DNA from 3 places in the Rhodopseudomonas sp. BR0C11 genome. Region 1 is predicted to be linked to each of the others. Evidence: predicted binding sites of a transcription regulator. Region 1 holds the regulator's gene; each other region holds the start of a gene.
What was found. Region 1 encodes HrcA, which represses chaperone genes, less so after heat shock. Its sites were predicted from a motif close to GTTAGCACTCNCNNNNNGNGAGTGCTAAC; they were not measured.
Positions count from the first base shown of each region.

Region 1 (2,265 bases):
CTTCGGCAGCGCCAATGTGGCGATGCGGGTGATCGGCTCGTCGCCGAAAGAACAATGGGAAACTGCGTTTCCGCGCTTCCGCAAAGTCCGCGACGGTTTGCAGCCGCGCTGATCAAATGAAAAACGACGCGCAGGGGGCGCGTCGTTCTATTTCTCAAAACATTTTCTGAGGCTGATCAGCGGCGCGGCTCCGGCTCGCGCCGAAGCCGCAACTCGCCTCAGTTGACGCTGCCGGTCTCGCTGCCGCCGTCGCTCGGCGCCGCCTTGGCGCCGCCCTTGGCGACGCCGACCAGCGCCGGACGCAGCACACGGTCACCGATCGTGAAGCCGGCCTGAACCACCTGCACCACGGTGCCGGCCGGCACCGACGGATCCGGCACTTCGTACATCGCCTGCTGGAAGTTCGGATCGAACTTCTGACCCTTCGGGTCGAACTTCTTGACGCCGTTCTTTTCCAGCGCGTTGAGCAGCGAGCGCTCGGTCAGCTCGACGCCCTCGATCAGCGCCTTGAGGCCCGGCTCGGCATTGGCGCGGGCGTCGGCCGGCACCGCGTCGAGCGCGCGCTGCAGATTGTCGGCGATATCGAGCACGTCGCGTGCGAACGAGGTCACCCCATAGGTGCGCGCGTCGGCGACTTCCTTCTGGGTCCGCTTCCGCAGATTCTCCATTTCGGCGAGCGTCCGCAGCATCTTGTCGCGCGCGTCCGCAGCCTCGCGCACCAGTGCCTCGTTCGATCCTTCTTCCGGGTCGTCCGGCATGATGTACGGCTTGGAAACGACCGGATCGGCGGCGGCCTGCGCCGTGTCCTGGTTGTTGTCCTTCTGTCCATCAGTCTCGGTCATCACGCTACCTTCTTGAAAAATCTCTGGATCGTTACGGGAGAGCTGGCCGGGATATCGTGGTTTGCGGCGCGAAAATCAAGTTTCGGAAAATCAGCCGCCGAGCATCCGGCTGACGATCCGCGCGGTGTAATCGACCATCGGGATCACCCGCGCATAGTTCAGCCGTGTCGGGCCGATCACGCCGAGCACCCCGACGATGTGGCCGGCGCCGTCGCTGTACGGCGCGATGATGGTGGACGAGCCCGACAGCGAGAACAGCTTGTTTTCCGAGCCGATGAAGATCCGTACGCCGTCGGCGCTTTCGGCGCGGCCGAGCAGATCGATCACCCCGCGCTTGGTCTCGAGGTCATCGAACAACAGCCGCACCCGCTCCAGATCATCGAGCGCGTGCAGGTCTTCGAGCAGATTGGCGTGGCCGCGCACGATCAGCTGCCGGTCTTCGCCGTCACCGCCGGACCAGCTGGCGATGCCCGCCGCGATGACCTTCTGGGTGAGCTGATCGAGCTCGGCCTTGTTCTGAACCATCAGCGATTCGAGCTCGAGCCGGGCTTCGGCCAGCGTCCGACCGCGAATCCGCGCGTTGAGATAATTGGCTGCCTCGATCAGCGCCGACGATGGCACCCCGGGCGGCAACGTCAGCACCCGGTTCTCGACCTGGCCGTCTTCGGCCACCAGGATCACCAGCGCCCGCTCGGGCTCCAGCCGGACGAATTCGATGTGCTTGAGCCGAACGTTGGCCTTGGCGGTCAGCACAACCGCGGCGGCGCGCGTCAGGCCCGACAGCCGCGTCAACGCCTCGCCGAGCGCGGCTTCGACCGTGTGGGCGCGTCCCACCGACGAAAGCTGCGCCTGGATCGACTGCCGCTCCGGCTCGGTCAGGTCGCCGACCTGCATCAGGGCGTCGACGAAGAACCGCAGGCCGAGTTCGGTCGGCAGCCGGCCGGCCGAGGTGTGCGGGGCGTAGATCAGGCCGAGCTGTTCGAGATCGGCCATCACGTTGCGCACCGAAGCCGGCGACAGCGGGACGGAAATCAGACGGGAAATGTTGCGGGAGCCCACCGGCTCACCGGTCGCGAGATAGCTTTCGACGATCTGACGAAAAATCTCCCGCGAGCGCTCGTTGAGCTGGGCAAGGCCGGCATTGGGCGCGATCAGGCCGATCGGGTCGTGCTGAGCCAAATTGTCCTCCGTAATCCCCTTAATTTGTCGTCGCTTCGGCCCGGTTACAAGCGGGGAGCGCATGGCTTTGGCCGCAACCCTTGCCGCTGCGGCTGCGGCCCCCTAAAAGCACCGCAACATTGTTCTTCCCCCTGCCATAGATGGAGGTCCCCCATGCGGCCGAGCCGCCGTGCGCCCGACGAATTGCGCGCCGTGTCGCTGGAACGCGGCGTCGTCAAATATGCCGAGGGCTCCTGCTTGGTGA
Region 1 covers NZ_QTKI01000158.1:6,036-8,300, forward strand. The annotation lists gene DYI24_RS13825 (hypothetical protein) at 1-112, shown strand, start outside; gene grpE (nucleotide exchange factor GrpE) at 219-842, opposite strand; gene hrcA (heat-inducible transcriptional repressor HrcA) at 933-2,021, opposite strand; gene rph (ribonuclease PH) at 2,175-2,265, shown strand, end outside.

Region 2 (2,265 bases), on a different contig from region 1:
AAGCCCGGCGCCTTGACGGCCGCGACCTTGAGGCCGCCACGCAGACGGTTGACGACGAGGGTGGCGAGGGCTTCGCCTTCGACGTCTTCCGCGACGATCACCAGCGGCTTGCCGGTCTGCACCACGGCTTCCAGCAGCGGCAGCAGCTCGTTGAGGTTGGAGAGCTTCTTCTCGTTGATCAGGATGTAGGCGTCGTCGAACTCGACGCGCATCTTGTCGGCGTTGGTGACGAAGTAGGGCGAGATGTAGCCGCGGTCGAACTGCATGCCCTCGACGACGTCGAGTTCGGTCTCAAGCGACTTGGCTTCCTCGACGGTGATGACACCCTCGTTGCCGACCTTCTTCATCGCGTCGGCGAGGAACTTGCCGATCTCCGAGTCGCCGTTGGCCGAGATGGTGCCGACCTGGGCGATCTCGTCGTTCGAGGTGACCTTCTTGGAATTCTTGACGAGGTCAGCGACGACGGCTTCCACCGCGAGGTCGATACCGCGCTTCAGATCCATCGGGTTCATGCCGGCGGCAACCGCCTTGGCGCCTTCGCGGACGATCGCCTGGGCCAGCACGGTCGCGGTGGTGGTGCCGTCACCGGCGGCGTCGGCAGACTTCGAGGCGACTTCGCGCACCATCTGCGCGCCCATGTTCTCGAACTTGTCGTCGAGCTCGATGTCCTTGGCGACGGTGACGCCGTCCTTGGTGATACGCGGCGCGCCGAACGACTTGTCGAGGACGACGTTGCGGCCCTTCGGACCCAGCGTGACCTTCACGGCGTTGGCGAGAATGTCCACGCCGCGCAGCATGCGGTCGCGGGCGTCGACGCCGAATTTGACTTCTTTAGCGGACATAAGAGGTTTCCCTTGGGTTGGATCGTTGTCTCCTCATCCTGAGGAGCGGACCGCAGGTCCGCATCTCGAAGGATGAGCGGTCTCAGCGTGTGGAGCTCACCCTTCGAGACGCGCCTTGCAGGCGCTCCTCAGGGTGAGGAACCTCCAAAGGCTCAGGCGGCCTTCTTCTTGGCGCCGGCGTCGGTGATGACGCCCATGATGTCGCTTTCCTTCATGATCAGCAGCTCTTTGCCGTCGATCTTGACCTCGGTGCCGCTCCACTTGCCGAACAGCACGCGGTCACCGACCTTGAGGTCGATCGGGATCAGCTTGCCGGCTTCGTCGCGGCCACCCGGGCCGACGGCGACGACTTCGCCCTGCGAGGGCTTTTCCTTGGCCGTGTCAGGAATGATGATACCGCCGGCGGTCTTCTCTTCGGCGTCGATGCGCTTGACCACGACGCGGTCGTGAAGCGGACGGAAGTTCATGCAAGTCCTCCTAAGTTTCTGAACTTGTTTCAGAAATCGAAATATTGGCAGTCGCGGACATTGAGTGCCAGCGCGACACCGACGAGATAGTCGAGGGGTTTTCAGGAGACAAGGTCTGCGCGCGAAATTTTTAGCACTCGCGCGGAACATCTGCCAAACACCGTGAACGACGCTGCGGCGACAATCAAGCCCCGACTATCCCGTGGCCCTTGGCGCCCCTGTTAGCACTTGTATTAAGTCGCTGCTAAGGCTGCATTTTTCCGCATTTGCCGTCGATTTTTGACTTGAGATGCCCAGTCCAGATGCGTCACATTTTCAGGTGCGCGGGATGGGCAAGTGAAGACCGGAGCCCAGCACCGCGGGGACAGCAGAAGGAAGGACGGCATTCCCAGGCAATCCCGGTCGCGAACTGTTGCGGAATGCTGGTTCGGGAAGGAGGATTTATGGTCGAACGAGGTGCAGTTTCTGAAGACTTCAGGAAGCAGGTGCTCGGCTACGGTCTGACGACCGCCGAAATTCTCTATCGCCGCCCCGACCGGCAGTGGCTGCTGCAGAGCTACACGTGGCAGGACTACGACTTGGCGCCCGATTTCCCCGCCCTGAACGACTTTCTCAGTTTTTGGAAAGCGAAGCTCGAAGGGCCGCTGTTCGCCGTCACCGTCGCGCATTCCAAGCTGATCAAGCCGGCCGAGCTACGCGCCGTCGACGGTGTCTTCAGACTGCACTGACTTCGTTATTGCCGGTCGGCGGTCCCTTCGTCGGCCGGCAGCGGATAGGGCGACCATTGCCGCGCGCCGCGGTCGTAGCGGCAGAGCGGCACGTTGAGGTTTGTCGTGGTGATCCAGAGGCGCACGGCGTCGTCGTAGCCGATCGTCGGGTCATTGAGCCGCCAGCCTGGAGGGGCCCAGCCAGAGTCGCCGTTCAGCGTCGGCAGCCGTAGCTTGGCGGAGATCCAC
Region 2 covers NZ_QTKI01000041.1:17,252-19,516, reverse strand. The annotation lists partial or broken gene groEL (chaperonin GroEL) at 1-842, opposite strand, end outside; gene groES (co-chaperone GroES) at 995-1,309, opposite strand; gene DYI24_RS05850 (usg protein) at 1,753-2,037, shown strand; gene DYI24_RS05845 (hypothetical protein) at 2,043-2,265, opposite strand, start outside.
Region 2: a site for HrcA is predicted at 1,353-1,381, ahead of groES (co-chaperone GroES). Genes of this name have one in related genera too.

Region 3 (2,265 bases), on a different contig from region 1:
TCAGCATGCCCCAGCACAGAATCTGGGTGACCGCCAAAACGCCGACCGCGCGCTCCGGTCCGGACACCAGTCTGCGCAGTCCGCTCATCGGGTCATGGAATCAGATCGGCCCTGGATATTTGGCAGAGGTCAGGCGCGCGGGGCGCAGCGGACATAGACCATGTTGCCGTAGCGGGTGGCGGCGTCCTTGTCGACGAAGCGGGTGATCATCACGCGGCCGTCGAACGACACGATCTCGCGGTCCTGCTCGCCGATCGGACCGGCCGGCCCGATATAGTTCTTGCCGCTTTGCGAACCCTTCAGCCGCAGCTCCTGCGGGGTGGCCTGGTCGGCCAGATGCATGATCACGCCGCCGGTCGGACCGGCACCGATCACGTAAGGATTCTTGCACTGCGCGACCGCGGCCTTTTCGGTGCGGGCCCGGTCGGACGGATTGAGATACGACGCCAGCCCCCAGCGGCCGACGATTTCTTCCGAGCGGATGGTGGCGGGCAGTTCCGGCGGCGCCGCCGGCTCCTGCACTGCAGCCGGCTGCGAACCGCCAAGGCTGAAGCCACCGATGCTGCCGCACGCGCCGAGCCCCAGCGCCATCAGCGACGCCATGCCCAGATTGAGCGACGCGCGTGCGTTGCGTGAATTGACCATGATTTCTCCCCGAGCAAACGCCCCGTTCGCCCCGACCCCACACAACCGCAAAATGCCGCAGCAGGCAATGCGGTCGCGCCGATGAACAGTGTCCCGTCCGGCGGACGGAGCATCTTACACCGGCATCACCAAGCCCTTAAGCCCGTCAGCTTGACAGGAACAGCAGCAGGCCATATTTCCGGGCGCACAATTAGCACTCTTGCAGTACGACTGCCAACACGCGGACACGAATACGAGCCGCGATCACGAACCGGCACTCGAACGCCAAAGCCCCTCCAGCAACACACAGGATAGCCCATGGCTAAAATCAATTTTCGTCCTCTCCATGACCGCGTCGTCGTGAAGCGGATCGATGCCGAGACCAAGACCAAGGGCGGCATCATCATCCCGGACTCCGCCAAGGAGAAGCCGCAGGAAGGTCAGGTGATCGCCGTCGGCCCGGGCGGCCGTGACGAGACCGGCAAGCTGACCCCGATCGACGTCAAGGTCGGCGATCGCGTGCTGTTCGGCAAGTGGTCGGGCACCGAGATCAAGCTGGACGGCGAAGAACTCCTGATCATGAAGGAGTCGGACATCATGGGCGTGGTCGGCTAAGCCGCATCGCGACAGCATCGAGACATCAGGAGCGAATGAATGGCAGCCAAGGACGTCAAGTTTTCCGGTGAGGCCCGCGACCGCATGCTGCGCGGCGTGGACGTGCTCGCCAACGCCGTGAAGGTCACGCTCGGTCCGAAGGGCCGAAACGTGCTGATCGAGAAGAGCTTCGGTGCCCCGCGCATCACCAAGGACGGCGTCACCGTCGCCAAGGAAGTGGAGCTCGAGGACAAGTTCGAGAACATGGGCGCGCAGATGGTGCGCGAGGTGGCCTCGAAGACCAACGACCTCGCCGGCGACGGCACCACCACCGCCACCGTGCTGGCTCAGGCGATCGTCCGTGAAGGCGCCAAGGCCGTTGCGGCCGGCATGAACCCGATGGACCTGAAGCGCGGCATCGAGATCGCGGTCGCGGCCGTGGTCAAGGACATCCAGAAGCGCGCCAAGCCGGTCGCCTCCTCGGCTGAAATCGCCCAGGTCGGCACCATCTCGGCCAACGGCGACGCGCCGATCGGCAAGATGATCGCCCAGGCGATGCAGAAGGTCGGCAACGAGGGCGTCATCACGGTCGAAGAGAACAAGTCGCTCGAGACCGAAGTCGACATCGTTGAAGGCATGAAGTTCGACCGCGGCTATCTGTCGCCGTACTTCGTGACCAACGCCGAGAAGATGACCGTCGAACTCGACGACGCCTACATCCTGCTGCACGAGAAGAAGCTCTCGGGCCTGCAGTCGATGCTGCCGGTGCTCGAAGCGGTGGTGCAGTCGGGCAAGCCGCTGCTGATCATCGCCGAGGACGTCGAAGGCGAAGCGCTGGCGACCCTGGTGGTCAACCGCCTGCGCGGCGGCCTCAAGGTTTCGGCCGTGAAGGCGCCGGGCTTCGGCGATCGTCGCAAGGCGATGCTGGAAGACATCGCGATCCTGACCGGCGGTCAGCTGATCTCGGAAGACCTCGGCATCAAGCTCGAGACCGTGACGCTGAAGATGCTCGGTCGCGCCAAGAAGGTGGTGATCGACAAGGAGAAC
Region 3 covers NZ_QTKI01000027.1:5,075-7,339, reverse strand. The annotation lists gene DYI24_RS04230 (MFS transporter) at 1-88, opposite strand, end outside; gene DYI24_RS04225 (hypothetical protein) at 130-645, opposite strand; gene groES (co-chaperone GroES) at 943-1,239, shown strand; gene groL (chaperonin GroEL) at 1,279-2,265, shown strand, end outside.
Region 3: a site for HrcA is predicted at 835-863, ahead of groES (co-chaperone GroES). Genes of this name have one in related genera too.